4 regions of the Desulfovibrio sp. TomC genome follow, and region 3 is predicted to be linked to each of the others. Evidence: predicted binding sites of a transcription regulator. Region 3 holds the regulator's gene; each other region holds the start of a gene.
The links. The regulator sigma-54, encoded in region 3, starts transcription at its own class of promoters, with help from an activator protein. The targets are predictions, from matches to a motif close to CTGGCACGGNNNNTGCTT.
Positions count from the first base shown of each region.

Region 1 (7,290 bases), on a different contig from region 3:
CCTCGACATCGCTGAAGGAGTAGGTATGAATATACTCTTCATTGAAACCAAAACAATAGAGCAGGTTGTTTTTGACGTAGGGCTGAAAAATCTTCTTGGCCGGATGGCTCTTGACCTCGCAATTGATCTTGCTTAGGCTGACCCGAAGTTTTTCTCTCTCATTGACAATGATGTAGACAACCGGCCGATTGCTTTCCAGCAGATCCTCGCCTGAGGAGTGGACGTTGTTGTCCGCGCCATGATAAATGTATTCGATGTAGCGTTCCCGGTTGGCTTCCCTGGCCTCCCGCACCACTTCCTTCTCAATGTAGGAATAAAAAATTCGCTGACCGAAACCCTTGATCTCAATGGTAAACTTCATCCTCCGCCTCCTGAGCAGATTCCGTGGTGTTCCGGCCTTGTCCGGGAAACGGCCCCAGTCCTTGCGGCCCGGCTATCATCTGGATGTTACGCCGCTTTTCTCTTGCGGTCAATTTGTCGTCTGCGCACTGGGCCTGTGCGCCGCCCTGGCCGCAGCCGCCCCGGCCCTGGCCGGCGACCCTGCGGCGGCCATCACGCCGCTCCTGGGCGTTGCCTACCGCGACGACGGCGTGGACGACCCCTCCGGCCGCCATACCCTCTTTGCCAATCAATCCCTAACCTTCCCAGACCGCGGCTTCAATTGCAGCGGCTTTGTCGTGACGGCCTCCCGGGCCATCCTCGGCCGGCCCCTGCCCCTTGACGCCATGCGCCGCGACCGCAAGGGCGATTCCGGCAAAGGAGCCCCGGCCGGCGAGGACTGGGATTTTGGCTACGACCTGATCCTAAACGTCACCGACGGCCTGCCCCGGCGCGTGCTGCTGCCGCCCGGCCAGACGGCCCCGCCAGCCCCGGAAGTCCTGGACGCGGCCAAATTTCGCGGTTTTCCCCTGCATGACGCCGCGGCCTGGACCTCGGTTCTTGGCCAGTTGCGGCCCGGTGAAATCGCCTTTGCCACGCTCAGCAAAGAAATCTCCGGCCGGCTCTATTATTATCACGTCGGCCTGCTGTATGCCGATGCTTCGGGCCGGGCCTATTTTGCCCACGCCACCCCGGGCAAGGGCAGCCATCGCCTGGAGCTGACGTCCCCGGCCGGCATGACCGCCTTTGAAAAGGAGTTTGCCGAAAAACGTTTCGGCGAAAAATGGATCCTCCTCGTCGCCGCCCCCCTGCCCCGCTGACGGTTCTGCCGGACATTCACCGGAGTAACACCGTCCCCCTTAACCCCTTTGGGGGGTCCGGGGGCCTCAGGCCCCCGGCCGCCGGAGGCCTTCTTCCTCGTCTCTCCCGCACTCCCCGGCCGCCGGCTTTCTGCCCACGGCCATAAAAAAGGTCAGGCTCGAAAAAAAGACGCCTGAGGCATCCAGACGGCGTTGTTCCGTCTGAAACGAGGCGGCAGCGGCCCGGGTCACGAGGCCGGAGGCGGCGGCCCGGTCGGCTGTCTCGCACAGACTGTAGACGGCCTCGGCAGCGTCAAGGCGGCGCAACACCAGCGAGTGGGGGACAATTTCAATTCCGACCAGCCCGACTGCGGCCATGAGCCGGGCCAAGCGTCGGCCGATCCAGCCGCAACGGAAGCTGTCGCACCAAAACCGGGCCAGCCGCCGGGTCACAGCGACATGCCGGCTGTCCACCACAAAAGTTCCCCAGTCCGGCTCGACCGCCAAAACCACGCCGCCGGGACGCGCCACCCGGGCCATCTCGCCCAGCACCGCGCCGGGATCGGCCACATGCTGCAAGGTGCGCTCGATGCGGCAGGCGGCAAACACCTCGTCGGCAAAGGGCAGGCGTGCGCCGTCCCCGGCGGTCAGCACGGGCCGGTTGCCGGCTCTTGCGCCCATATCTGCCGCAGCCCGGCGAAGCATGGTCTGGCTGGCGTCCAGTCCGACCGCCAACCCGGCATTCCCGGTGGCTGCCGCCATGGCCGCCGCCTCGACGCCCAGGCCGCATCCGACCTCCAGGGCCGCAACACCCGGGGAAAGTCCCAGCCGGGTTATGCTTGCGTCTTTGATGGCCCGCATTCCCGGGGCGTCGCCCAGGTAGCGCAGACACCGCACGTAGACGTCGGGATCGACTGTCCGGTCAAGCCCGGCAAAGCCCGTGGCCAGATATTCCGCCATGCTTCCTTCCCGTTGTGAGCCGCTCACCCCACCGGGAAAAGCCGCGCCCCGTCGGCCGCGTCTTCAACCCGGTAGCCAAGAGATTCGATGGCCAGCCGCAGGGCGTCGGCCCGGGCGAAATCCCTGGCTTCCCGGGCCGCTGCCCGCTCCGCGCACAGTCGGGTCGCCTCGATCGGCCACAGCGGACGCGCAACAGGCAGACGGGCGGCGTCGAGCAATCCCAGGGCGCTGTCGGCCTGGGCCAGGGCGGCCAAAAGCCGCGAGGCGTCGCCCGGAGCCAGCGTGTCGGCGGCCAGGGCGGCATTGGCAAACCGACAGAAGGCAAAAAGCGCCGGCCAGCAATGGTAGACGGCCAGATCGTCGGCCAAGGACGCCTCCAGGGACGCTTCCAGGCGCTCGGCTTCACCGGCGGCAATCTGCCCTGGCGCGCCGTCTCCGGTTGCCGCCAGGGTCAGGTTGGCGGCCAACTCCTGGATGCGGCTGCGATTTCGCTCCCACATGGCCAGGGCATCGGGGGTGGCGGAGAGCGGTTTGTGGTAGCTCGTGGACAACAGCCAGGCCCGGATGGCCAGGGGATGGACGCCAAGAGCCAGCAGGTCGTCCAGACGCGGCACACCCTCGATGCCGTCCCGGCCCGACACCCGGCCCCCGGCCAGCCAGGCGGCCGGCGAAAGCCCGGCCCCGCCGGCCCAGATGGCCCGCAGGTTTTCCAGGTGGGGAAAGGTCTTATCCTCGTCGGCCACGACTACGGTCACGGCCGGCAGGGTCTTGGCCGCTGCCGCCGCCATCTGCAAAAACCAACTCGGGCGCACGTTGCCCCAGGGGGTCACCAGGATATCGCCGGCCTTGAGGTCTTTGAGACTGACGCGCTTAAGCAGGGTGAAATCCCGGGGATGGTCCTTGGCGTACGAATCGAGGTCCACGGTCTTGCCCAGGGCCAGCTTGGTCATGTCCAGGCCAAGGAGCCGGCCGTAGGCCTTGTCCCGGGCCACGTCGAAATAGACGCTGCGCAGTTTCTCATAGGCCAGCCCCTTGTCCATGAGCTTGCGGGTCATGGCCAGGGCCTCGTCCAGGGCGTCGCCGGCCAGGGGAAAGGCGGCCCCGGCCACGCCCAAAAGCCCGGCATAACCGGCCACGCGCTCCCGGGCCGCGGCGGCAAACTCCCGGCACTTAAGCCCGGCCGCCCGGGAGGCTTCCAGGCAGCGGTCGTCGAGATCGGCCAGCCCCACGGCCAGGGTCGGCCGGCCCCCGCCCCGGGTCAAGGCCCGGGCCAGGACGTCGAGAACGACCACCCGCCGCCAGGCATCCAGATCGCCGGGATCGGACAGGGGCGGGCCAAAGGTGAAAAGACCGGGCGACGCTGAAGCCGGGTCGAGATAGACCGGCGCGGCCGGACCGACGCTGCCGAGAGCCACGCCTTTTTTCTCGGGCGCGGCAAAAAGCGTCGTGGACAGATAACGCTCGCCGCTGTCGGCCAGAATGACCACCACCAGCCCCGAAGCCAGTCCCGAAGCCAGCCGCGTGGCCGCAGCCATGGCCGCTCCGCCGCTCATGCCAATCAAAAGCCCTTCCTCCCGGGCCAGACGCCTGGCCATGGCAAAGGCCTCGTCGTCCTCAACCGGCACAATGGCGTCCAGGGCATGCTTGTCAAAAATGCCCGGCGGATAGGACTCCTGCATGTTTTTAAGGCCCTGGATCTTGTGGCCGGGCCGGGGCTCCACGGCGATGACTTCAATGGCCGCATTGAGTTCTTTCAATTTCTTGACCAGCCCCATGGCCGTACCCGACGTGCCAAGGGCCGCGACCACATGGGTGACCCGGCCCTCGGACGCCTCGAAAATCTCCACGGCCGTGGCCGCGTAGTGGGCCTCGATGCTGGCCGGATTGTTGAACTGGTCCATGAGCACGTAGCGCTCGGGTTCCTCCCGGGCCAGCCTATAGGCCTCCTCAATGGCCCCGTCGGTGCCGAGGTTGCCCGGGGTGAGCACGATTTCCGCGCCATACGCCCGCATGATGCGCTTTCGTTCCTCCGAGGCCGAGGCCGGCATGAGGAGCTTTAACTTGTAGCCCTTGACGGCGCAGACCATGGCTAGCCCGATGCCGGTATTGCCGGAGGTGGCCTCGATGACCGTGCGTCCGGGCGTCAATTCGCCGGCGCGTTCAGCCGCCTCGATCATGGCCAGGGCCACGCGGTCCTTGATGGAGCCGCCGGGGTTTCGCATCTCGATTTTGGCGCACAGGGTCACGGCCGGGTTGGGACACACCCGGCCCATGCGCACAAGCGGGGTCTTGCCGACCAGGGACAGCACGGAATCATGAATCATGGCATGCCTCGCAGGATAAAATCCGGTCATGGCCGGACAGGAAACGTGGTAGGCAAAAAATCGTCAACCGGCAAGAGTGGCAGGAAATTTGCTTGAGGCCAGGCAGCAAACCAAGGATGGGACCATGGAGATCAACAAGTACCTTGCCGACAATCTCGCCTTCCTGGCCGAGTCCGGCGACCCGACGGGCCGCTGGCTGGCCGGCTGCAATCCTGATCCGGCCATCGTCCACGAACGGCTTTTCCGCAACCCGGGCGGCGTCATCGACTGGCGCATGGACGACGGGCAAAGCCTTTTTGGCAAGCTGCCGCCGCCGTTCTTTTATAGGGACTGGCGGCCCACGGAAAAGCTCGAAGGCGCAGCCACCATCATTATCGGCACGGCCCTTGGCTATGGTCTCAACCATGTGCTGACCGGCACCCCCGACTCCCACAAGGTTCTGGTCATGGAACCCCGGCCGGAAATGCTGCTGGCCTGCCTGGGACAAACCGATTATCGGCCGTTTTTGGCCCATGGCAAGCTGCGCTTTGTGCCCCCCGAGATTCCCGCCATCGAGTCGGCCCTGCAAAATCTCGATGTGAGCTTCCTTTTTTCACGCATTTACCTGCGAAACGACATGGCCTGCAAACAGATGGGCCCGGAATATTCCCGGCTGACCGCCCTGGTTAAAGCCAAGCTCGAAAACCTGTCGGTGGATCTGACCACGCTGCGCCAGAAGCAGGAAGTCATGGTCGGCAACGAGCTTCGCAACTACGCCCGGGCCATGAACGAAGGCAGTCTGGCCCGAATGGCCGGCATGGCCAAAGGTTTGACGGCCGTGCTCCTGGGCGCGGGACCGTCGCTGGCCGACTTCGCCCCGCTGCTGCGCCGCCACCGGGACAAAGGCTTTTACGCCGCCGCCCTGCAGACCCTGCCGGCCCTGGAACGCCTGGGCATCAAGCCCGATCTGTGCCTGGCCATCGACTTTAACGACAACATGCTAAGTAGCCTGGACAATCTGGCCGACCCGAATTTTGTCGCCGATATCCCCTTTATTTACTCCACCAAGATGGCTCCGGGCGTCCTGGCCCGCTATCCCGGCCCCAAAATACCGCTGTGGACCCAGGGCGGCATCGGCACCTACGTGCTCAAGGACCAGGAACTGGTCCTCGACGCCGGCGGCAACGTCTCCGTCACCCTGGAACGCTTTCTCGCCTGGGCCGGAGCCGAACGCTTCATCATGGCTGGCTGCGACCTGTCCTGGAAGGGTTCCACCACCCACGTTGCCGGTCACCACAACGCCGTGTGGGTCCATACCTACAACCCGCACGAAGACGTGAAGCTCACCAATCTGCACGGCGAGGCCATCTATACCCACCTCGGCTTCCTGGCCGCCAAGCGGGATATCGAAAAGGATATTACCAACTCCCGGGCCGGTTTCTTCAACCTCTACGGCGGCGGCGTCGTCATTGACGGGGCCGTCAACATCGGCCGGGACGACCTCGAATCCGGCGAACTGCTGGTCAGCCAGGGCATTGCCAAAGAGGTGTTCCTGGATGCGCTTAACCGGGCCTCCCAGCCGCGTACCCGGCCGGTATTTTCGCCCAAGACCGACGCCTGGGCCACGTCGCTCAAAAACGCCTCGCGGCGACTGGAAAAACTCGTGCGCAAGGCCGACAAGCACCAGGGCGAAATCCGCGAGCTGTTGTCCCAGATTCAGTTCTTCACCCGCCACGATCCGCTCTACATGCCCTACCTGTACAACGAGATCATGGATCTGGCCGGGCTGGTCCATACCAAGGCCCGCTACGGCGTCAAGGAATTGGCGGCGTTCAAGGCCATCCGCCAGCGCATTTTGACCAAAACCCGGGAAATAGACATCTGCCTGGCCCCGTCCGGGTCCTGGGCGGCGTAGGGGGAGAGGGAGGAAGCTGGAGAAGAACGAGGGAAGAGTGCCTCCGGCGGCCAAAGGGCTGAGCCCTTTGGAATCCCACCTGGAAAGGCAAAGGTTTTTAAAGAGATTAGCCGGGCGCGACAGGCTGCGTCGTTGGGTCGCAGCTCTGATTTCCGGCCGACTGAAAGAGCAAGCCACCCATTGAAACGTTTTCCCCTTTGCAGGGGTCCGGGGGGATCATCCCCCCGCCGCCGGAGGCACTCCCCCTCCTCCCTCACCCTACACCTTCGCCCTTCACCCTACAGCCGCGTCCACGATGGCGCGCAATTCCCGGGCCGCAGCCTGGGGATCGGCTGCCGAGCACACGGCCGACACCACGGCCAGCCCGGCCACGCCGGTGGCCATGATCATTCGGGCATTGGCCGGCGTCACCGCGCCGATAGCCACCACCGGGACCTCGGCCAGGGCCAGCATCCGGGCCAAGCCGACCAAGCCCTGGGGCGCGCCGGCATCCTTTTTGGTCGCCGTGGCAAAGACCGGCCCGGCCCCGAGGTAATCGACCGGCATCCCCCTGGCGGCCCGGGTCTCGTCTTCGCCGGTAACGGACAGTCCGACGATCCGGTCCGGCCCGACCAGGGCGCGCACATCGGCCGGGTGCATGTCGTCCTGGCCCACATGCACGCCGTCCGCCCCGGCTGCCAGGGCCACGTCCACCCGGTCATTGATGATAAGGCGCGCCCCGAGCGGGCGGATGAGGGCAGCCAATCCCCGGGCCATCTCCACGAATTCGCGGGTGGCGGCGTTTTTTTCCCGCAGTTGCACCAGACGCGCCCCGCCGGCCACGGCCCGGGCCACCACGTCAAACAGGTCGCGGCCAAGGAGCGCCCCCCGGTCCGTGACCAGATACAGGCCCAGGTCGCACGTAACCCGGCTCATGCCGCCAGCCGCACTGCGG
Region 1 covers NZ_JSEH01000013.1:108,965-116,254, reverse strand. The annotation lists gene NY78_RS13810 (hypothetical protein) at 1-361, opposite strand, end outside; gene NY78_RS13805 (hypothetical protein) at 399-1,199, shown strand; gene NY78_RS13800 (methyltransferase domain-containing protein) at 1,266-2,138, opposite strand; gene NY78_RS13795 (cysteine synthase) at 2,162-4,462, opposite strand; gene NY78_RS13790 (motility associated factor glycosyltransferase family protein) at 4,587-6,356, shown strand; gene thiE (thiamine phosphate synthase) at 6,630-7,271, opposite strand; gene thiM (hydroxyethylthiazole kinase) at 7,268-7,290, opposite strand, start outside.
Region 1: the regulator sigma-54 is predicted to act here: its motif matches at 4,539-4,556, upstream of NY78_RS13790 (motility associated factor glycosyltransferase family protein).

Region 2 (7,290 bases), on a different contig from region 3:
TTGACCAGGATGGGGGCCAAGCCCAGGGACGGCTCGTCGAGCATGAGAAGGCCGGGCAGGGCCATGAGGCCACGGCCGATGGCCACCATCTGCTGCTCGCCGCCGGACAGCGTCATGGCCAGCTGAGTCTGGCGCTCCAGCAGGCGCGGCAACATTTCGTAGACCTGATGCAGGGTCTTGCGGCGATCCTTGTAGGCCCGGGTGTTAAAGGCCCCGATGTCCAGGTTTTCGGCCACGGTCATGAGTGAAAACAGCCGTCGGCCTTCGGGAACGTGGACGAGGCCGCGTTCGACGATTTTTTCCGGGGGCAGGGCCTGGACCGGCTCGTTGCGAAAGCGGATGATGCCCGAGGTCGGGGGGACCAGACCGGAAATGGCCTTGAGCAGGGTGGATTTCCCAGCCCCGTTGCCGCCGATGATGCTGACAACCTCGCCTTCCTCGACGGTGAGCGACAGGTCGTTGATGATCTGGACGTCGCCGTAGGCGACGTTGATGTGTTCCACGCTAAGCAGCGTCATACTCGCCTCCCAGATAGGCCTTGATGACGTTTTCGTCTTTGGTGACAGCCTCGGGCGTGCCTTCGGCGATCTTCTGGCCGAACTGGATGACCACCACCCGGTCGGACAGGGCCATAACGGCCCGCATGATGTGTTCGATGACAAAGACGGTCACGCCGCGGTCGCGCAGGCCCCGGATGATGCCGATCATGTCGTCGACCTCGGTTGGCCGCAGGCCGGCCATGACTTCGTCTAAGAGCAGCAGCTGGGGATCGGTGGCCAGGGCCTTGGCAATTTCCAGACGTTTGCGGTCGGCGATGGTCAGGTTGCCGGCCAGCTTGTCGCGCATATGGTCAAGCTGGAGGGTGACGAGGACCTCATCAGCCTTTTCCTGGGCCTTTTTGGGGGAATTGGTGCGCAAAAAGGCCCCGACCATGACGTTGTAGAGCACTGTTTTGGCGGCAAAAGGTTTGACGATCTGGAAGGTGCGGGCCAGTCCCAGCCGGCACAGATCCCAGGGCTTCTGGCCCTGGATGGTATGCCCGTTGAACTTGATCGTACCTTCGGAGGGGGCAAAGACCCCGGCCACGAGGTTAAATACCGTGGATTTGCCCGCGCCGTTGGGGCCAATGAGCGCCAGGATCTCGCCCTTGGCGATATGCAGATCCAGGGCGCTGACGGCGGTCAAGCCCCCGAAGTGTTTGGTGAGGTTGGTTATTTCCAGGATATTGCTCATTTCGCGTCTCCCTGGACGGTGATTTTGCGGGCCAGCCGGTCGTAGATGGCGGCCAGCGGCGCGGTGAGACCCTTGGGCAGGTAGAGCATGACCAGGATGAGGATAAGCCCGAAAATGACCAGATGCAGGCCGGGCAACATGTCGCTTAAATAGATGCGGGTGAACTCGTTAAGCGGTCGTAGGAGCAAGGCGCCAATAACCGGGCCGGCAATGGTGCCGCGTCCGCCGATCAGCGCAATGAAGGCGATTTCAAACGAGAGATCGAGGCCCATGAGTCCCTTGGGATAAAAGTACAGCATGAGCTGGGCGTAGAACGTGCCGGCCAGGGCCGTTAAAAAGCAGGACATGGCCATGGCGAAGAGCTTGTAGTTGGCCACGTTGATGCCAAGGGCCGCAGCAGCTTCGGGTTCTTCGCCGCCAGCGGCCAGATAGTAGCCGATCTTGGAGCGGGAGATGAACCAGGTCAGCCCCAGAACCAGAATGAGGAGTATCAGGATGATATAGTAGTACGGCAGCTTCGACATGAACTGGTAGTTCCAAAACGACGGATCTTTGAGCGGTATGAGCAGGCCCCGGGGACCATTGATGCGCAGAGGGCCGATGTTGTCGATGTTCTCGATCATGACCCGGATGCCCTCGGCAAAGGCGATGGTGCACAGACAGAAGTACGCCCCGCGCATGCGGAAGGTGGGCAGGCCGATGATGATGCCGATCAGGGCGGCGAGCAGGCCGCCGACCAGCATGCCGATCCAGGGCGAGATGCCGTATTGGAGGGTCAGGATGGAGGAGGCGTAAGCTCCGATGCCGACGAAGACCGAATGCCCGAGCGGCAGCACGCCGGCGAAACCGCCGACGAGGTTCCAGGAGGTGGTCAGGTAGGCATAGAAAAAGAGCAGGATAAGGATTTGCAGATAGGTGGGCGAGGTCACCACCAGGGGCAGCGCAAAGGCGACCAGTGCCGCCAACACAAGGAGCGTTCGGTCGAGTTGTTTTCGGCTCACAGCGCGTCTCCTACCAGTCCTGTTTGTGGCCGAAGAAGCCTGATGGTTTGACAAAGAGAATGATCAGAAAAATGGCGTAGATGATGGCTTCCGTCCAGGTCGAAGCCATAAACTGCGAGAACACGGATTCAATAAGGCCGATGACCAGGCCGCCGAGCAGCGCCCCCGGGATGCTGCCCAGGCCGCCGAGCACCACGATGATAAAAGCCCGGATGTCGAAGACCACGCCCACCGACGGATAGACGTAGTAAAAGGGGATGAGCACGCAGCCGGCGATGCCGGCAATGGCCGTGCCCAGGCCAAAGGCGATGTTGTAGACGCGGTACTGGTCAATGCCCATGAGGTTGGCCGCCTCGCGGTCAAGACTGGTGGCGCGCAAGGCTTTTCCGGTCTTGGTCTTGCGCATGAAGATGGCAAGACCGACGGCCGTCAGGATGGCCACGACAAAACCGGAGAATTTCGGAATGGAGATGATGTATTGCCCAAGGGCGAAAGATTTATTGGAAATGGCCGTGCGAACGGTGCGGTACTCGGCGCCAAAGAGCATGAGCGCCAAGTTGTCCAGGACATACCAGACGCCTGTGGTGACGATGATGACCGTCAGCGGTTCGCGGACCTGGCCTTCGGCTTTAAACACGGGTTTGATGACCACGTCCTGCAGATAGTAGCCGAAAACGAACAGGACGGGCGGTACAATGACAAGGGCCAGATACGGGTGGATGCCCGTGAGACGAATCAGCCAATAGGCGCTGAACATGCCGACCATGAGCAGTGAGCCGTGGGCGAAGTTGACGACCTTCATCACGCCGAAAATCAGCGTGAGTCCAAGGGCCGTCAGCCCGTACATGGCTCCCATCATGGCGCCGTTAAGCGTCGCCTGAATCACCGCGGTCATGAGGCCTCTCCGGACGTTTGGCCCCGGACCGGCACGGACCGATCCGGGGCGTTGGTGCCATGAATGCTATTTATTGGCCGGGAAGACCGGGGTGTAACCGGCGCGGCGGGCGGCTTTCGGCCATACGGTGACGCGCTCGGGCTTGCCGTTCACATTGGCCACCTGGACAATGACGATGCCGGCGTTCTTGTTCTGTCCGGTCTCGTCGAACTGGACGCCGTCGTAGGAGACGACCATACCCGGTCCGGTGGTCAGGTTGGTGGTGGCCAGGGCCTCGCGGATCTTGGCCGGATCGGTGGAAGCAGCGCGCTCCAGGGCGTCGGCGATGACGTACATGGCGACGTAGGCGTCAACCGACTCGCCGGTCAGGTCGTAGCCGTACTTCTTTTTGAACTTCTCGTTGGCGGGCTTGGCCTGGGGCTTGTTGACGTCGGTGTTCCACTCGACTTCGTCAAAGATGCCAAGGGCGTTGGTGTCGGTATTGTCCAGGAAGGTGGGATCGGCATGGCCGCCGCCGCTGGCCAGGACGACTTTGGGCTTGAGCTGCATTTCAGCCATGGTGTTGGTCAACAGGATGGCGTCGGCCGCGTTGGAGACCAGCATGACGATGTCGGGGTTGGCCGACTTGAGCTTGGTCACGACCGGGGTCAGGTCGGTGGCGGTTGAGGGATACGGCTCGTCCAGAACGATCTCGTAGCCGTCTTTCTTGGCCAGCTCGCGCCATTTCTCGGCAAAGCCGGTGCCCCAGTCGCCGTTTTCAAAGAGGAAGGCGATCTTTTTGAGCTTCACGCCGGTTTCTTCCTGCATGTCTTTCAGGAAGCGGAATTGGTCGCGCACCCACCAGGAGTCCTTGGCGGCGATGCGGAAGACGTTTTTAAAGCCACGCTCGGTAATGGTGTCGCGCACGGCAACCGGCACCACAAAGGGGATGCCGTAGCGCTCGGCCACCTGGGTGGCCGGGTAGGTGACGGCGGAGTTCCAGCAGCCGGTCATGAGGTTGACCTTCTCGGTATTGATCAAGCGCTCGGTCTCGGTGACGCCGACGGTGGGGTCGGACTTGCTGTCGGCATAGACCAGCTCCAGCTTGGCTCCGCCCAGCGACTTGATGCCGCCGGCGGCGTTGATCTCTTCCACAGCCATTTCCCGGGCCTGCTTGCCCTGGACGCCGACCGAGGCCGAGGGGCCGGAGAGCGGCTCGACGTTGCCGATTTTGACGGTTTTGTCAGCGGCCAGGGCCGGGACGGCGAACAGGGCGGCGGAGAGGGCCACGCCCATACAGCCGGCCAAAAGCGACGTAAAAGAACCGTTTTTCATGCCTACACCCCTTTGTTGGTTGTCGGTTGCCTGTGTCGGACCGTGTTGCCAGCTATTTGCCGAGGGTCTTGGACACCTCGCGGATGCCTTCTTCCATGATGTCGAGGCCGCGTTCGAGCTGCTCGCGGGTGATGACCAGAGGCATAAGCACTCGGATACAGTTGCCGAAGTTGCCGCAGGACAGCACGAGCAAGCCGTTGTCCTGGCAGAACTTGGCCACGCCCTTGGCCGCTTCCGGGCACGGGGTCTTGGCGGCGCGGTCCGAGACGAATTCCAGGGCGCGCATGGCCCCCAGGCCGCGTTCGTCGCCAATCAGTTCGTACTGTTTCTTGAAGGCGGCAAAGCGCCGTTTGACGGCGTTGCCCAGGCGCTCGGCCTTGGCCAGCAGGTTGTCCTGCTCAAAGATGTCCATGACGGCAAGGCCAGCCCGGCAGGCCAGCGGATTGCCGCCATAGGTGCCGCCGATGCCGCCGGGAGCCACGGAATCCATGATTTCGGCCTTGCCGACCACGCCGGCGAGCGGCAACCCGCCGCCCATGGACTTGGCCACGCACATGAGGTCGGGAGTGACGCCGAAGTGTTCCATGGCAAAGAGCTTGGAGGTGCGGCCAAAGCCGGACTGGATCTCGTCGGCCACGAACACGATGCCGGTCTCGTCGCAGATGGCCCGTATTTTTTCGAAGAATTCCTTGGGCGGGACAACAAAGCCGCCTTCGCCCTGGACCGGCTCGGCCACGATGCAGGCGATGTTCTCGGCGGCGGCAGTGCCTACGAAGAATTCACGCATCTTGTCGGCGCAGGCTACGCCGCACTTGGGATAGGTCAGGCCCAGCGGGCAGCGGTAGCAGTAGGCGTAGTAGGGGTACTGGTAGACTTCAGGAGCCATGGGACCGAAGCCGAACTTGTAGGGTTTGACCTTGCTGGTCATGGACATGGCCATCAGGGAGCGGCCGTGGAAGGCGTTTTTCATGGCTACGACGCCGCTGCGGCCGGTGTGGCAGCGGGCAATCTTGACGGCGTTTTCCACCGCCTCGGAGCCGCTGTTAACGAACATGGCCTTCTTGTCGCCCTCGCCCGGAGCCGCGTCACAGAGGCGTTTGGCCAGCATGACGTAGGGTTCGTACATGGTGACCATGGAGCAGGTGTGGAGATAACGCCCGGCTTGGTCCTTGATGGCGGCCACGACTTTGGGGTGGCAGTGTCCGACGTTGAGTACGCCGATGCCGCCGACGAAATCGATGAACTCGCGTCCGGTGACGTCGCGAAGCAAAGCGCCCTTGGCAGATTCGACGAAAAAGGGCGTGGCGTTGGGATGTCCCTTGGGGACATAACGGTCGCGCAGTGCTTGCAGTTCTTGCGCCTTATCGGTGGTGTTCACGGATCATCCTCGGATGTTTCGGTTTATGGCGACAGTGCCTCGTACTAAAATGCACATAGACGGTAACAGGTCTTTCCAGCAAGAACCGGGCCTTCTTTGTAAATTGTGTTATTTTAGTGAGTTGATAATTTCATGTTGCTTTGAAGTGCAGTTGTTGATTCATGACTGAATCAACAAAAATGCAAAAAAATAATCATAACAGGATATTAGTCGATGAACAGTTCTGACTCAGGATGAATCACAGCGATACAGCCGCTCAAACCACTCGAAATCCCGCATGAATATTTTGCACATTGACCGGAAATTGATGATAATATCAATAGATCCTGGATGTTATCCGCAAAACGGGAAAAACCGGGACAACGCCTGAAAAGGCGTTTCCCGGTCCTGGCTCAACGAGGCTGATGCAAAAATGAATCAGGCCCGGGACAGGCCGTAGCGTTTCAATTTGCGCACCACGGTCGCCTGGCTCACCCCGAGGTGGGCGGCCATCTCACGGGTGGTGCGACAGACGGCCATGGCTTCGCGAAGGCGGCGGATACTGGCCTGCTCGGTGGACTGGACCAGAGGGCGCGGTTCGGACGGGGCGGCGGGCAGGGGCATGTCGCCGGCCAGGGCTTCGATCAACGCTTCCGTGAGGTCGTCGTCGTCGCTCATGACAAAGGCTTTCTGGATGATGCTGACGAGTTCGCGGACGTTGCCGGGAAAATCGTAGGCTTCAAGGTGGCGCATGGCCCGGGCCGAGAGGCGTTTGGCCCGGCCGTGGCGGGTGTTTTGCTGGGCCAGATAGAATTCGGCCAGACCGAAGATGTCCTCGCGGCGTTCGCGCAGCGGGGCGATGCGCACGACAAAGGTATTGAGCCGATAGTAGAGGTCCTTGCGAAACTGGCGGCGCTCCACCAGCCCTTCGAGGTCGCAGTTGGTGGCGGCCACCACCCGGCACTCGACAATGCGCGGATCGGCCCCGCCCAGACGCCGCAGCTCGTGATCGTCGAGATACTTGAGCAGTTTGGCCTGGACCGAAAGCGGGATGTCGCCCACCTCGTCGAGAAACAGCGTGCCGCCCATGGCCAATTCGATCAATCCGGCTTTGCCGTCTTCCTTGGCCCCGGTAAAGGCCCCTTTCTCGTACCCAAACAGTTCCGCCTCGAAGAGGTTTTCCGGGACGGCCGGGCAGTTGATCTGAATAAAGGGCTTGGGCGACCGGGGGCTGACCTGATGCAGGAATTTGGCCAGCAGGCCTTTGCCAGTGCCGGATTCGCCCAGGAGCAACACCCGGGAGGCATCCATTTGGGCGAGTTTGAGCAGGGTGCGCAGGGTCCGTTGCATCTGTGGGCTCTGGGCCACGATGTCTTTTTGCGACAACTCAAACAGGGAGAGTTCGGCCAGCTCGCTGCGGTAGCGTTCCTCCACCTTGCGAGCGTTTTGCAAGCCCTGGCGCAGGTTCTGGAGTTCCGTCACGTCGCGTT
Region 2 covers NZ_JSEH01000002.1:275,326-282,615, forward strand. The annotation lists gene NY78_RS02910 (ABC transporter ATP-binding protein) at 1-518, opposite strand, end outside; gene NY78_RS02915 (ABC transporter ATP-binding protein) at 505-1,233, opposite strand; gene NY78_RS02920 (branched-chain amino acid ABC transporter permease) at 1,230-2,234, opposite strand; gene NY78_RS02925 (branched-chain amino acid ABC transporter permease) at 2,245-3,129, opposite strand; gene NY78_RS02930 (ABC transporter substrate-binding protein) at 3,196-4,443, opposite strand; gene gabT (4-aminobutyrate--2-oxoglutarate transaminase) at 4,496-5,821, opposite strand; gene NY78_RS02940 (sigma-54 interaction domain-containing protein) at 6,239-7,290, opposite strand, start outside.
Region 2: the regulator sigma-54 is predicted to act here: its motif matches at 5,898-5,915, upstream of gabT (4-aminobutyrate--2-oxoglutarate transaminase).

Region 3 (7,290 bases):
GAAGGTCCAGGCGGCCAAGGCCCTTGGTGAAGACGCAGGGGCTTTCGGGATTGGCGGTCAGGGTCACCCAGCGGTCTTCAAACCGGGCCGAATCATTGTTGGCCAGGCTCACCTGCCGGGAGAAATAGTTGCCGCCAAGGGCCGGCAGGAGGCCGAGTTTGACCAGCAGCTGGAAGCCGTTGCAAATGCCAAGCACCAGTCCGCCGGCATCAAAAAAAGTCCGCAACTGGGTTAAAAGCGGTTCGCCGGCCGCAGTTGCGGCATGTTTCCAGCGAACGGCCGCGGCCTGGGCCGCGCCAAGATCATCCCCATCGAGAAAGCCGCCGGGAAAGACAAGAAAATTGTAGGCGTCAATTCTTGTCCGCCCGGCCACGATGTCGGAAAAAAACACAATATCCGTGACGTCGGAGCCGGCCATGCGGGCGGCATGGGCCGATTCCACCTCGCAGTTGGTGCCAAAGCCGGTGATCACGAGGGTGCGCACCTGGGGCATATGGGGAAATCCTCCCAAAGGGTTCCTTGAAAAATTAGGATCGAAAGCGTACCTTGCGCAGCGGAACATACGGGGCCGCCCCGGCCGCGTCAACCGGAGCCGTGCCAAAGGTGTGGTTTCCGGCCGCAAACCGCCGGGGTCGCCGGGGCGGCCCCCAGTACAACAAGGACGGCATCAGCAATGAAGACCAAGTTTATTTTCGTGACGGGAGGGGTGCTGTCCTCTCTGGGCAAAGGACTCGCCGCCGCTTCCATCGGTGCGCTGCTCCAGGCCCGGGGACTCAAGGTCACCATCCAGAAACTCGATCCCTACATCAACGTCGATCCCGGCACCATGAATCCGTTCCAGCACGGCGAGGTGTACGTGACCGACGACGGGGCCGAAACCGACCTCGACCTTGGCCATTACGAACGCTATCTCGGCGTTCCCATGAGCCAGAACAACAATTTTACCTCCGGACGCATCTATTTCAGCGTCATCCAGAAAGAGCGCCGGGGCGATTATCTGGGCGGCACGGTCCAGGTGATCCCCCACATTACCGACGAGATCAAGCGCTCCATCCTGGGCGTGGCCCGGGATGAGGACGTGGCCATTATCGAGATTGGCGGCACAGTCGGCGATATTGAGGGCCAGCCGTTTCTGGAGGCCATCCGCCAGTTGCGCATGGAGCTTGGCAAGGAAAACGCCCTTTATATCCACCTGACCCTGGTTCCCTATCTGCGCATGGCCGGCGAGGTCAAAACCAAGCCCACCCAGCACAGCGTCAAAGAACTGCGCTCCATCGGCATCCAGCCCGACATCATCATCTGCCGCAGCGAAGTGGACCTGGCCAAGGACATCAAACAGAAGATCGCGCTTTTTTGCGATGTGGACGCCGATGCCGTGTTCACGGCCGTGGACGTCAAAAACATTTATGAGCTGCCCCTTCGTCTGTATGGCGAGGGCGTAGACCAGAAAATCGCCATTTTGCTGCGCCTGCCGGCCAAAAACGCCGAACTGGAGCCGTGGCACGACCTCATGGACCGTCTGGAGCATCCCTCCGGCACGGTGTCGATTGCCATTGTCGGCAAGTATGTCGATCTCAAGGAAGCTTACAAGAGCCTGCACGAATCCCTGGTCCACGGCGGCATCCACGCCGGGGTGTCGGTCCGCTTTGTCTATGTCAATTCCGAAGAACTGACCCGGGAAAACGTGGCCGCCACCCTGGCTGGCATCGACGGCATCCTGGTCCCGGGCGGCTTCGGGTCGCGCGGGGTTGAGGGCAAGATCGCGGCCATCGAATATGCCCGCACCAAGGGCGTGCCGTTCTTCGGCATTTGCCTGGGGATGCAGTGCGCGGTCATCGAATATGCCAGAAACGTGCTCGGGCTGGCCGGGGCCAACTCCGAGGAGTTCGACCTGACCACGCCGCACCCGGTCATCTACCTCATGCGCGAGTGGTATGACTTCCGCACCCAGACCATCGAACATCGCGATCCCTCCAGCGACAAGGGCGGCACCATGCGCCTGGGTGCCTATCCCTGCGTCGTTGCCCCGGACACCCGGGCCGCCGCTGCCTACGGAACCGGCGAAATTTCCGAACGCCATCGCCATCGTTTCGAATTCAACAAGGCCTACGCCGCCGCCTTCGAGGAGGGTGGACTGGTCCTGAGCGGACTGTCGCCTGACGGCGAACTGGTGGAAATGGTCGAGTTGCCGGAACATCCCTGGTTTTTGGGCTGCCAGTTCCATCCGGAATTCAAGAGCAGCCCCATGCGCCCGCATCCGCTGTTCCGGGAATTTGTGACTGCGGCCAAACGCTGCAAGAAAGCCTAGCCTGCTCACGCGAGGCACGTCTGACGGCCGTCCGGGGGAAGCGACTTTCTCCCGGACGGCTTCGTTGTAACTGGGGCCCGTCTGGCCTGCCGGGCTCGTTGGCTATGCGCGGTGTCCTGGGGCCAGGGAAGAGACCAGGGCGGCCAAGGCCCAAGGCGTGCTCCTTGTCCCGTTGCCATGAGAGCAGGAAAAACACCTCTATCTGCTGGTCATTTCGGTGTTTTTTGGCTATGATCGCCCCGTTGGGCGGGACATGCCGGCTGCGTCTGGGCATTGGGGTCTTGTCTGTCAGGAGCGGCGTTTGGGTCGGGGAGGAAGTGTGCTCCGGCCGTTGGAGGTTTTGTATGCCTGAGGATGCGAATCTGGCCGCCAGCCGGGCCAGGGAAGTGGCGTTGCTGGTTCTTGATGTCGACGGCGTCATGACCGACGGCGGCATCTATGTCGATGCTCGTGGCGAGGTGACCAAACGGTTTCATGTCCATGACAGCCTGGGCCTCATGGCGGCCCAGGCTGTCGGACTGGCTGTTGCGGTCATAAGCGGCCTGGACAGTCCGGCCGTGGCCGCGCGCATGGCCGATCTGGGCATTGCCGAGTACCACCCGGGCCATCACCGCAAGATGGGCGTGCTGCGGGGTATTCTGGAACGCCAGGGTGTTTCGCCAGAACAGACCGCCTATCTGGGCGATGATTGGGTGGACGCCGGCCCCATGGGGCTGGTCGGGTTGCCCATGACCGTGGCCGATGCCCAACCGGAGATCCTGGAGCTGGCCCTGTGGGTCTCGCGCCGGGGTGGGGGGCACGGGGCGGTCCGCGAGGCTGTGCGGTTTATCCTGGCAGCCAAGGGGCAACTCGGGGCTGCCTATGAGTGGTTCCTCGACTAGGGCCGCTTGTGCCGATTGCCACGAGGTCGCAATTGTGGCATGGTTTTTGTTGGGCGGGCTGGCTGTGGGCCGCCGTCCAAACCGAGTAGAACCCTTGGACGCAAACGACTCACGCGCACGGCGGTAAGCATGGCCCTGGAACTGCGGCAGCAGCTCAAGCTTTCCCAACAGCTGGTGATGACCCCCCAGCTGCAACAAGCCATCAAACTCCTTCAACTTTCCCGGTTGGAGCTGCTTGAGAGCGTGCAGCAGGAGCTGTTGGAAAATCCAATGCTGGAGGAGACCGTCGAGGACGACCGGCCAACTGAACGGGTCATGGCCGAAGACAACCTCGGGCCGACCGGCAATTCCACGGACGCAGCCATGGAGAAGGAGCTGCTCAAAAACGCCGAGTGGGATGACTACCTTGGTGATTTTGCCAGCACCGGCCGCCAGTCTCAGTCCCGCGATTCCGAAATTCCCGAAGAGGGCATGGCCTATGACGCCCGGCTGGCCTCCAAGCCGTCCCTGGACGGGCATCTGGGCTGGCAGATGCATCTGTCCAATTTTACCCCCAAGGAAGTGGAAGTCGGGGAAGCCATCATCGGCAGCCTGGACTCCTCGGGCTATCTGCAGGCCACGGTGGAAGAGCTGGCCGGGATGGCCGGGGCCGAACCGGCCATGGTGGAAGCGGTGCTCCATCGCCTCCAGCGCCTTGATCCCGTGGGCGTGGCCGCCCGCACGCCCAGCGAGTGTCTGCTGATCCAGATCGAGGTCTGCGGCTACGAAGATACCATCCTCATTGAACTGGTGCGCGAGCATCTTGAGGACCTGGAAAAGAAGCGCTACAAGCCGCTTTGCAAAAAATTTCATCTGACCATGGAAAAACTCAAGGAATACCTGGAGATGATCCAGACCCTTGATCCCATGCCCGGGGCCAGCTACGGTTCCGGGGACCCGATCTACGTCAGTCCTGACGCCTTCGTGTATAAATACGGGGATGATTTCGTTATCGTGCTCAACGAGGAAGGGATGCCCCGCCTGGGGCTCAACACGACCTATCTCGACGGCACGAACCCGAATAAAGACAAGGATAAGGACTACCTGCAAGACAAGATGCGCTCGGCTATGTGGCTCATGAAAAGCCTGTATCAGCGCCAGCGAACACTGTATAAGGTGCTTGAGAGCCTGGTCAAATTTCAGCGCGGCTTTTTCGAGGACGGCGTGACCAAGCTTCGGCCGCTCATTCTCAAGGACGTGGCCGACGACATCAGCATGCACGAGTCCACGGTCAGCCGCATCACCTCCAACAAGTACGTGGCCACGCCCCATGGCATTTTTGAGCTCAAGTTCTTCTTTAACAGTTCGCTGGAGCTCGACGACGGCACCACGGTTGGTTCGGAGTCGGTCAAGGCCATGATCAAGCGCATTATTTCCGGCGAGAACGCCAAAAAGCCCATCAGCGACGAGGCTATCGCCGATATGCTCAAAGACGAGCTGCAAATCAACATCGCCCGGCGAACCGTGGCCAAATACCGAACGGCCATGGGCATCGAGTCATCGTCGAAACGCAAGGCGGTTTTCTGATGCTTCGGACCGGGTTTTCCCGGCCCCACACCACGCCATCCCGGAGGATAACATGAACATCACCTTTAATTTCAAAAATTTTGAACCATCCGATCACTTGCGGGACTATGCCCGCAAGCGTTTTGAAAAACTTGCCAAATACACCACGGCCGTGGACTCTTCGGAGTTGCAGGTCAATCTGGCTGTGGAAAAGACCCGCCAGATGGCCGACGTGATCTTCCAGGCCGACAACATGCACATCTCGGCCCACGAAGTGTCCGAGGACATGTACTCCACCATTGACCTGATTCTCGACAAAATTGAGGCCCAGGCCAAGAAATTCCGGGAAAAGCAGAAGGACCGCCGTCGCCAGACCATCGAGCAGGTCCGCATGGACGTCATCAGCATCAGTGAGGACAGCGAGGGCGGCCGCATCCCCACCATCATCGAGACGGACAAGTACGAGCCCAAGCCCATGGCCGTTGAAGAGGCCGCCATGCAGCTTGAGGCGCTCAAGTACGAGTTCCTGGTGTTTATCAATTCCGAAAGCGAACGGCCCAATGTCATCTACCGACTGCGCAACGGCGACTTCGGCCTCATCGATCCTGGAACGGGCGTCTAAATGCGGTTAGAGGACTATCTCCAGCCCGATTTCGTGATCGGGGAGCTTGCGTCGGAGTCCAAGTCCGAGGTGCTGGCGGAATTGGTGGCCCCGATCAAGGCGCACTGGCCCGAGTTTGACGCCAAACGCGCCCATCAGGTGCTGCTTGACCGCGAAAATCTGGGCACCACGGGCATCGGCGACGGGGTGGCCATCCCCCACGGCAAGATGGAGAGCCTCGAACGCATCGTCATCGTCGTTGGAAGAAGCCTTGCCGGCGTCAGCTTCGATGCGCTGGACTTCAAGCCCTGCCGCATCTTTTTCCTGGTGCTGGCGCCTGAACATGTTGCGGGTCTGCATTTGCGCATCCTGGCCCACATCTCCCGGCTGCTTTCCGACGAGACCTTCCGGCGCGCCTTTCTGGACGCCGAAAACGACGCCGCCTTGTGGCAGGTGCTCACCGCCGCCTAGGTCCGCCAGAAATCATCTCCCCGCGCGGTTGTTGTCACACAGCCGCGCGGGGAATCTGTTAAAGCCTCGGGCCGGGGAGAGGACGCCATGGAAAATGCAGCCAGGGACCTCATCATCGTCATTTTGACTGGCTTGTCCGGTTCCGGCAAGTCAACGGCCCTGCGGGTCTTTGAGGACCTGGGTTTTTTTTGCGTGGACGGCCTGCCCGTCAGCCTCGTGCCCAAGCTCATGAACCTGTTCGACGAGAAGGGCGGCCAGCGCTACAAGGGGCTGGCCCTTGGCATGGACGTGCGCCAGGCAGATCTCGATACGGACTGGGGCGCGACCCTGGCCCAGATCAAGGTCAAGGACGTCGCCCCCCAAATTATCTTTTTTGAAGCTGATACCGGCGAAATCATCCGCCGCTACGCCACCACCCGGCGGCCCCATCCCCTGGAAAGCGCCGAACGGGGACTTGAACAGGCGGTATTTGAGGAACGCGAGCGGATGCGCCCGCTTCGTGACGCCGCCGACATGGTGCTCGACACCACCCATTTCACCATCCACGATCTGCGTCGCAAATTGCAGGAAAAATGGGCCTCTATCCGGCCCACCGCCGGCACGCTCAAGGTCCATGTCATGAGCTTCGGCTTCAAATATGGCCCCCCCTCCGAAGCGGATATGGTCTTTGATCTGCGCTTTTTGCCCAACCCGTATTTCGACAAGGCATTGCGGGAGCATACCGGCAAGGAGGCTGCCGTTCGCGATTATGTGCTGGCCGAAGACCCGGGCCGGGAGTTTTTGCGCCGCCTCACCGAATTCCTGCACTACCTGCTGCCGCTTTACGGCAAGGAGGGGCGCTACCGTCTGACCCTGGCCTTTGGCTGCACCGGCGGCCGGCATCGTTCTGTGGCCGTGGCCGAGTCCGTCTTTGACACGTTGTCCAAGGCTGGCTACAATATTTCTTTGGAACATCGACACATCGAGCGCGGGTAGCGGGGCGGTCCAGGACGTTTTTCGTCACGTTCCCGGTGTCCGTCAGCCGGGCCGGGGCGGATTCTCACCTGAAACGGCGTGTTTTGTCGCGGGGTACTGACCAGGAAGGCTGGTCGTGGTCTGGAGAACGGCCAAGGGGGCGCAGGCAGCGCCGTGGCCGTTGCCGGATGACCGGGTCCTCTAGTTGGGGCGTTATGCTCAGGGATGTTTGCTTATGAATGCCCAGTCCCGAACGGACGCGCCGGTGGGCGTGGTGGTCGTCACCCACACCGACTATGGTTCGCGGCTCATTGCCGCTGCGGAATTTATTCTGGGTCCCCAGGAGTTCTGCCAAGCCGTCAGCGTTGATCTGACCAAAGCCGTGGACGAGACGCTGACAGCGCTGAAGGCCGCCATCAAGGAAACCGAGCAGGGCGGCGGGGTGCTCATCCTCACCGACATGTTCGGCGGGACCCCCACCAATATGAGCCTGTCGCTCCTGGGGACGGGCCGGTTGGAAGTGCTCACCG
Region 3 covers NZ_JSEH01000001.1:292,192-299,481, reverse strand. The annotation lists gene NY78_RS01430 (phosphoribosylformylglycinamidine synthase subunit PurQ) at 1-493, opposite strand, end outside; gene NY78_RS01425 (CTP synthase) at 674-2,308, shown strand; gene NY78_RS01420 (KdsC family phosphatase) at 2,653-3,189, shown strand; gene rpoN (RNA polymerase factor sigma-54) at 3,319-4,755, shown strand; gene hpf (ribosome hibernation-promoting factor, HPF/YfiA family) at 4,808-5,356, shown strand; gene NY78_RS01405 (PTS sugar transporter subunit IIA) at 5,357-5,806, shown strand; gene rapZ (RNase adapter RapZ) at 5,894-6,781, shown strand; gene NY78_RS01395 (PTS sugar transporter subunit IIA) at 6,996-7,290, shown strand, end outside.

Region 4 (7,290 bases), on a different contig from region 3:
AATTTCCGAACACACTGCTCGCATACGGGAGGCCGGATGGAACTGCGTGATGTGCGAACCTTCGTGGCCGTGGCGCGGCATTTGAGCTTTCACCGGGCAGGGCAGGAGGTGCACGCGGCGCAGTCCACGGTCTCGGCACGCATCGCCGCCCTGGAGGAGGAATTGCAGGTCCGCCTGTTTGACCGCCTGGGCCGGCGCGTAGCCCTCACCGAGGCAGGGGAGCGGCTGCAGCAATTCGCGATCAAGCTGCTGGACCTGGAAGACGAGGCTCGGGCCTGGGTGGCCGGGGCCTCTGAGGCGCGCGGGGCGTTGAGCATCCGGGTGCCGGAGTCGCTCTGCGCCTGGCGCATGGGCGGGCTGATTCGCGGGTATCGGGAACAGTTTCCGCATCTGCAGCTGCGCTTTATCTCATGCACCTTGGACGGGCTGGAGAAGGATCTGCGCCAAGGCGTGACGGACTTGGCCTTCCTTATGGCCGACAGTGTCCGGGCCGGGGATCTGGTGGTGGAGGCCCTGGGCGTGGAACCCCTGGTGCTGGTGGCCGGGCCTGGGCATCGGCTGGCGCACGGCGGCCCCTGCAATGTGGAAGATCTGGCCGGCGAAACGTTGGCACTCTCCACGGCGGATTGCGCCACGCGCAAATCATTTGAACACATGCTGGCCGAAGCCGGGGTGCGCCCGGCGGCCAGCCTGGAATTTTCCAGCGCCGCAGCCCTGCGGGGCTGTCTGGCCGGCGGGCTGGGGGTGAGCATCCTGCCGGCCCTGGCCGTGCGGGACGACCTGACCGCCGGTCGCCTGGCCCTGCTGCCCTGGGCCGGGCCGATCCTGGAGACGGCGGTGCTCATGCTGCACCACAAGGACAAATGGCTCTCCCCGCCGCTGGCCGCCTTCATGGATCTGATGCGCCGGGAACTCATGGGCGGGGCAGTTGCCTCGCCTCCCGCCTGCCTGGATTCACTCGCTGCGAAAGAGTGTATAACGGGGAAGAGCACCGACTGCTGCAGGGCAGGTGGGTAACGAAGCGACAGGAATCCGGCTAGAACCAATTCCTCCCAGTGTGCAGCATTAAAGACCCTTTGTCAGAGTTTGACGAGCGTGGTGGGAGGAGGCTTTTTACCACCCAGGGATTCCCCATCGTTTGGGCTACCGGGGCGTGGGCATCGCCGCGCAATGAGTGGGGCGGCACCCTGGCCGTAAGCAGGCCTTAGGACGGAAGCCAATCTCCGATATCTTGGGCTTTCCGCCTCGTCCTCCCTGGTTTCCTTGAGAATGTCGGGGGAGAGAAGTCTTCACTAGGGCAAGGGGTGGGATGATCGGTTGGGGGCCAGCAAAATGGAGGCGGATGAGGGAGGTGTGTCTGGGAGGGATCGCCCATGCCCTTAACGAACGATTAGCCCAACGGCCTATCTGTTCCCGTCGCTTTCCAGGGGATCAACGGCTCTTCGCAGTCGCTCGAATTCATCAGGGGTTATTGCACCTTCGGCGAGGCGCAGGCGCAGGATGCGTAACGCGTCGTCTCGGTCGGCGGCAGCTCCACGGCGAAAATCAAACCGCTTGGGAGGATGAAACATTCGGACCAGGATCACGGCGGCTGCAAGCCCAACAAGGATCACCCCAAGCGTTTGCCAACCGCCCATGAAAAAGATTCTGTAGGTCGCACACATAGCTGGATGGGTATTTGATTGACCCTGAGCCGGCAGCAGGGACCGCCGGCTCAGGGAGTGTCTTTGTGTGGCTACTGACGGCCACCGCCCTGGTAGCCTGCCATCATGCCGCTACCCATGCCGCTTCCCATGCCGCTTCCCATACCACCGCCCATGCCGCTGCGCATTCCCCTTCCCATCCCAGGGCCGACATCCTTTGTCACCTGGATACGAAACTGAGTTCGCTCGGACAACAGCTTGCCCTGCAAATCGCCGATCTGCTTGGACAGGGCGTCTATCTTCGCCTGATCGGGATTTTGGGGCACAGACAAAGCGTTGAGTTCCGCCATTTTCACGCCAAGCTCGGCCCGCAGTTGCGCTGTCTTGGCAACAAATGCGTCACGAAGCTTTTGAAAGGTTGCCTGCTTTTCAGGGGTTAGCTGAGACATGCCGCCCCCCATGTTGGAGCAGCCGCCCTGCCCCGCGCCAGGTCCGCCGCCGGGGCGAGCCAGGGCCAGGGAAGAAGTCATAGCCAGAACAGCCAAAGCAGTCAGTGCAATATGAAACGTCTTAACGCGCATGATAAAACCTTCCTTTGGATATCCGGCCGCAACCGGAGTCGCTTGGTTGTGGAGAGGCGAGCGCCCAGAGCCTGCACAAATTTAGCAGCATCCGTGCCATAGCAGTTTAAGTCCAGGAATGCAGTCTATTGCGGGAGAATGAGCCACGGTGATGTTCGCTGAACTGTATAGATAGTGACCATTATGACAGCTCAAAATTGATCTGTGTATACTTTCAACGCAAATCAGCTCGCGCTAACAGCGAGAATGATCCACCCACCAGATTTGGCTGGTGCGTTTTCAAGCGAACTGAAAGTCTAGATTTAAACGCGAAGGCTGTGCATGGCGTTTACGAGAGTTATCTCTGCCATTCTACTTCAGGAGGAATCGTTGTGAAACTCACGGACAAGAACTATACTTGAAAAGATACAACTGCTAGCTGAAAAAATACCAAGCCATAAGCCTTGAAATTAAACATTTTATTTAAAAATATGATGGAATAGAAACGATCTTTTATGATGGCAGGATATTTTTACTGGCCGCCAATCATGGCTGGATACATGAGCACTTCATGTCATTAGTTATTTGGCTAATTTCGACAACGATTGTCATATTGTTTGAAACACTCGCGGTGTGAAACCGTAAGCTTTTTCCGTCATGTTGCCAGAGATCGATGATTTCACCCTGGACAAGACTTCCGGACAAAAGAGGCGGTCCGTATCGCGCTGAGACTTGAGCGACTAAATTCTTATACTGGTCTATGCTCATTGCATCCGTTTCAAAACTAGCCTCATAAAATACGTCATTTACAAAAGAATAATCAATCCATTTTACATCTATTCCAAAAAAATTGTCACGACGGTCTGTTCGTATCGAGTAGTTCTTGTCGTGATTGGCTATTTTTGCTTTATCTTTGCCGAGCAATTCTTCCGGAACTGGATTTCCAAACTTTAGATCGCCAAATCCATCAGGGAGTGATTCGGCGCTAACAGAGTATGACGTGCTAAAAAGAAAAATTAGTACAGTTAAAAGCAATAGGTATTTTTTCATTTAAAAACTCCTTGGCCCTGTTTAAGTATGTACGCTGACCAATGCCCGGGGTCAACGGCATACTGTATGTTTGAGACCAGCGGAAGAGGTGTTAGCTCCTCTCGCTGGCCCCAGGGCTGATTTTTTGCAAAGTGTACGCCTTTGATCCCATACAGGCCGAATATCTTATTTGGCATCACCTAAGACAACATTATTGCCGGCTTGTTCCCACCCAGAAAGACCTTCTGATGAGGCGATCACGTTTTTAAAGCCATTACTCTTCATAAAAGTTATTGCTTGTGGAGTCCACCGTCCTGCAAAACAATAGACCAAGTAGGTCTTACTCTTATCCATCATCTGGATGTTCTTTTCAAAATCAGGATGATTTGCAGGCATGTTTATTGCCCCGTCGATGTGGCGTTGCGCAAAAGCCGGCGCGGGGCTTACATCGAGAATGACAAAGTTATCATTTGCTTTGTTTTCCGCAATGAATTTCTTCATTGACTTTGTATCTAATTGATTCGCTGTCTGAGTGACTACACTATTGCCAGCCTTCATCCAACCCTCTTTCCCTTCTGCCGAAGCAAAGAGGTTTTCAAAACCATTTCTTTTCATGACCTCGATGGCCTTTGGAGTCCATTTCATTTTATGGCAATACACGAGATAACTTTTGTTTTTGTCGAGCTTTTGTATGTTTTCTTCAAAGTTTTGGCTTTCTGCCGGCAATGAAATGGCTCCTTCAAGATGACTGCTTTCGTAAGACACTGTTGGACTTACGTCAATTACTACGAAGTTTTTATTGTTAGCATTCTCGGAAATGACAGACTTCATTGTTTCCGTATCGCAATTTTGAACGTCTGCTAATGCGAGACTGCTTAGACCAAGCAAAAAAAATATAGCCAAAACAATATGGCGCTTAATAGTCACAATGTACTCCGTGTTAGTCGTTCCGTTGTTGCAAGGTTATTTATTTTTATCGGCTGGGCAGCAGGCTTCTTCTGCACTCAACACTTTTTGCGCAGTAACATTAAATTCGGTAGCAGCTGGACACACGTTCAATCCGCATTGGAACAATGTAGCTACCGAAAAACAAAGACATGCCCCCACAGCTAGACCAAAAAATCCTTTTTTGTATCGAGATAAAACTATTGTTTCCTCATGATTTTTTTGAGCACCCATAACAAGCGTCAAGCTTGAAGCTAGGATACAGCTCATAAACACAAGGAATGCCCAAGTATACGTGTGGACTCCAAACACAACAGGGCCGAATCCTGGGTTTCCAGGCATTATATAGGAAAGAATTTGCCGAACAGAAACAGAAGCTCCAAACAGAGAAAAAATTATAATTAGCCCATAGTGGCTTGCTCTTTGGCCAAACTTTATGTTCATGAGCAGCAATGTAACGATAATAAACATGGCCATTCTTTGCCAAGTACACAAACGGCACGGCTGTTCGCCAATAAAGAATTGGATATAAAGCGATCCTAGTAAGACACACATTATCACAGTAATCCAGACAAGGTTACAAAAAACTATAAACTTCGAAATTTTCATCTCATAGTCCTTAGAGGGATATATTTAAATAGAAATTGATGTTGTAAACATACCACATGATAACGACAGGGAGGAGTGCGACAAGAATATAAATGGCTTGCTTTCTGTGCCCTAGGTACGTCAATACCATTGAGGCAGAAATTGCAAAGAAAAAAAATGCGTCCAAGGGGCATTCTCCTTTAAATATTGCTTTTGAAAACCGACTAATCCCAGAGATTTTTGCGAGACCGATGGCTTGTGAATTGTTTTGTCAGGATGCTTGTAGCCGCGATACGTCCGCCAATGCATTCTTTTGCCTCCGAAATATTCACAATAGAGTAATAAGCCTCATTGGAAAATATTCTTCGAGGATTGGCTCATTCCGAACGCCTGCCCCCCCTGACCAACTCGGAGATTTGCCTCCCCTTAAGCATTTTTTGTTCCAACAAATTTGTCCATAATTACAGCACTGTGGCATCGACGCATCTCGATTGTGTAAGATAATCATGCAGTTATTTAGTTGTATGCTCATTTTCCATACACAGAGTGTGTCTACAAATCTTACAAACCACTGCAATTCCATACTTTTCTGTAGGGATATTGAGTGTTGGTGTGTCTTCCGAAAGGAAGGAAAGTTCTGCATCCTTTTTTCTCGGATTCCGTCTTCCTCCAAAAGCCGCACATTTTGTGGGTACAGGAGAACTCAGATGAAAGAGCATTGCGATGTCGAGATCAGAGAATCAATCCGTACAAAATACGCCGAGACAGCCTTGTCCGGGAAGTCCGGCTGTGGCTGCGGGAGCGGATGCGGTGGCCCAAACAGCGCCACTTCATCGGAGGATTTGGCTCGGATGGCCGGGTATGCCACGGCGGAAGTGCAAAGTGTCCCGGAAGGGGCGAACATGGGCCTCGGCTGCGGCAATCCGCAAGCCATAGCCGCATTACGCCCGGGCGAGGTTGTCGTGGACCTGGGCAGCGGCGGTGGTTTCGACTGTTTTCTTGCGGCCAGACAGGTGGGGGAAACCGGGCGCGTCATCGGTGTGGACATGACGCCGGAGATGGTTGAAAAAGCGAGAAGAAATGCGGTAACTGCACAATGCGGCAACGTGTCGTTTCGCCTTGGCGAGATCGAATATCTTCCGGTCCCCGACGGCATCGCCGATGTCGTGCTTTCCAACTGCGTGGTGAACCTGAGCACGGACAAGGCCCAGGTATTCCGGGAGGCGTATCGGGTACTCAAGCCCGGCGGGCGACTGGCCATATCGGATATCGTGGCGACGGAGGAACTCCCCGAAACGGTGCGTCGGGACATCAAGCTGCATGCGGCCTGTGTGGCCGGAGCCGAGCGAATTGTTGTGCTCGAAGCGATGATGCGAGAAGCCGGATTCAGGCAAGTTTCCATCCGTCCACGGCCGGAAACCAAAGCACTGCTTGCGGCGTGGCTTCCGGGACTTAACTTGGAGAATAGCCTTGCCTCGGCGAGCATCGAGGCCGTCAAGGCTTAGGGACGGTTGTCATGCAGGAAGAGCTGGAAATCATGTGGATTGCGCATCGGGATGAACTCAGGGCTTTCATCACCCGGCGGGTGCTTTGTCAGGCTGCCGTGGACGATATCCTGCAAGACGTATTCTTAAAGACCTTATCTCATTTGGCACAAAGCCATGTTACGCAACCGCGAGGCTGGCTTTTCGCGGTTGCCCGAACAACTATTGCCGACCATTATCGCGGCAAGCGTCCCACGGTCGAACTCCCGCCGTCGCTGGCCTCTGCAAGCCCTGACCCGAGTGTGGGTTCCCCCAAAGAAATGGGAGCTTGCCTGAAGCCGATGATCGAAGCCTTGCCGGAGAAGATGCGAGCACCATTGGTTATGGCCGATTACGAGGGGATGCGACAACGGGAGGTGGCCAGCCGGCTGGGTATCTCCCTGGCTGCGGTCAAGTCCCGCGTTTTGCGGGCGAGGCTGCAAATGCGACGCATGATCGAGGATTGTTGCCAGTTGGAGTTGGATGCCCGGGGAAGCATCACGGATTTTGTCGTCAAACCGGGAGGATGTTCCCGGTGGAGTGCCGTGGGCACCGAAAACTGATGCGTCAAGCCTCGCATCAGTTGGAGGTTGGGCACAACGCCGATACAGACTCCATCCCCGACGCATTCATCATGTCTACCCCAAAAATGGCTGCCCCGGGGAGGACTTCGGGGCAGCCAGGTGGAGGGGTGAGACGGAAATACTGTCAGCGTTTACGGGCTATCAGAACATCGCATTTGGCGTGGGCCGCAACTTTGCTGGAGACGCTGCCGAGGAGAAACCGCTCAATGCCATGTGTTCCTCTGGAGCCAAGAACGATCAGGTCCGCGTCAAGTGTCTCGGCGGCTTCCAGGATTTTGCCCGCAGGATGCCCAAATTCCAGTATCGACTGGGCGCGTATCCCCTTGTCGGCCAGTAACGCGCAAGCCTTGTCCAACAGCTCTTTGCATTCTTTGGCGAATGCGTTGTTTACCGTCTCGCAGTAGCCTTCCGGAAATCC
Region 4 covers NZ_JSEH01000032.1:22,956-30,245, forward strand. The annotation lists gene NY78_RS20230 (LysR family transcriptional regulator) at 37-1,017, shown strand; gene NY78_RS25905 (SHOCT domain-containing protein) at 1,404-1,664, opposite strand; gene NY78_RS20235 (periplasmic heavy metal sensor) at 1,736-2,224, opposite strand; gene NY78_RS24910 (hypothetical protein) at 2,750-3,253, opposite strand; gene NY78_RS23290 (rhodanese-like domain-containing protein) at 3,419-4,159, opposite strand; gene NY78_RS24030 (disulfide bond formation protein B) at 4,196-4,786, opposite strand; gene arsM (arsenite methyltransferase) at 5,473-6,270, shown strand; gene sigZ (RNA polymerase sigma factor SigZ) at 6,282-6,851, shown strand; gene NY78_RS20255 (universal stress protein) at 6,997-7,290, opposite strand, start outside.
Region 4: the regulator sigma-54 is predicted to act here: its motif matches at 2,307-2,324, upstream of NY78_RS20235 (periplasmic heavy metal sensor).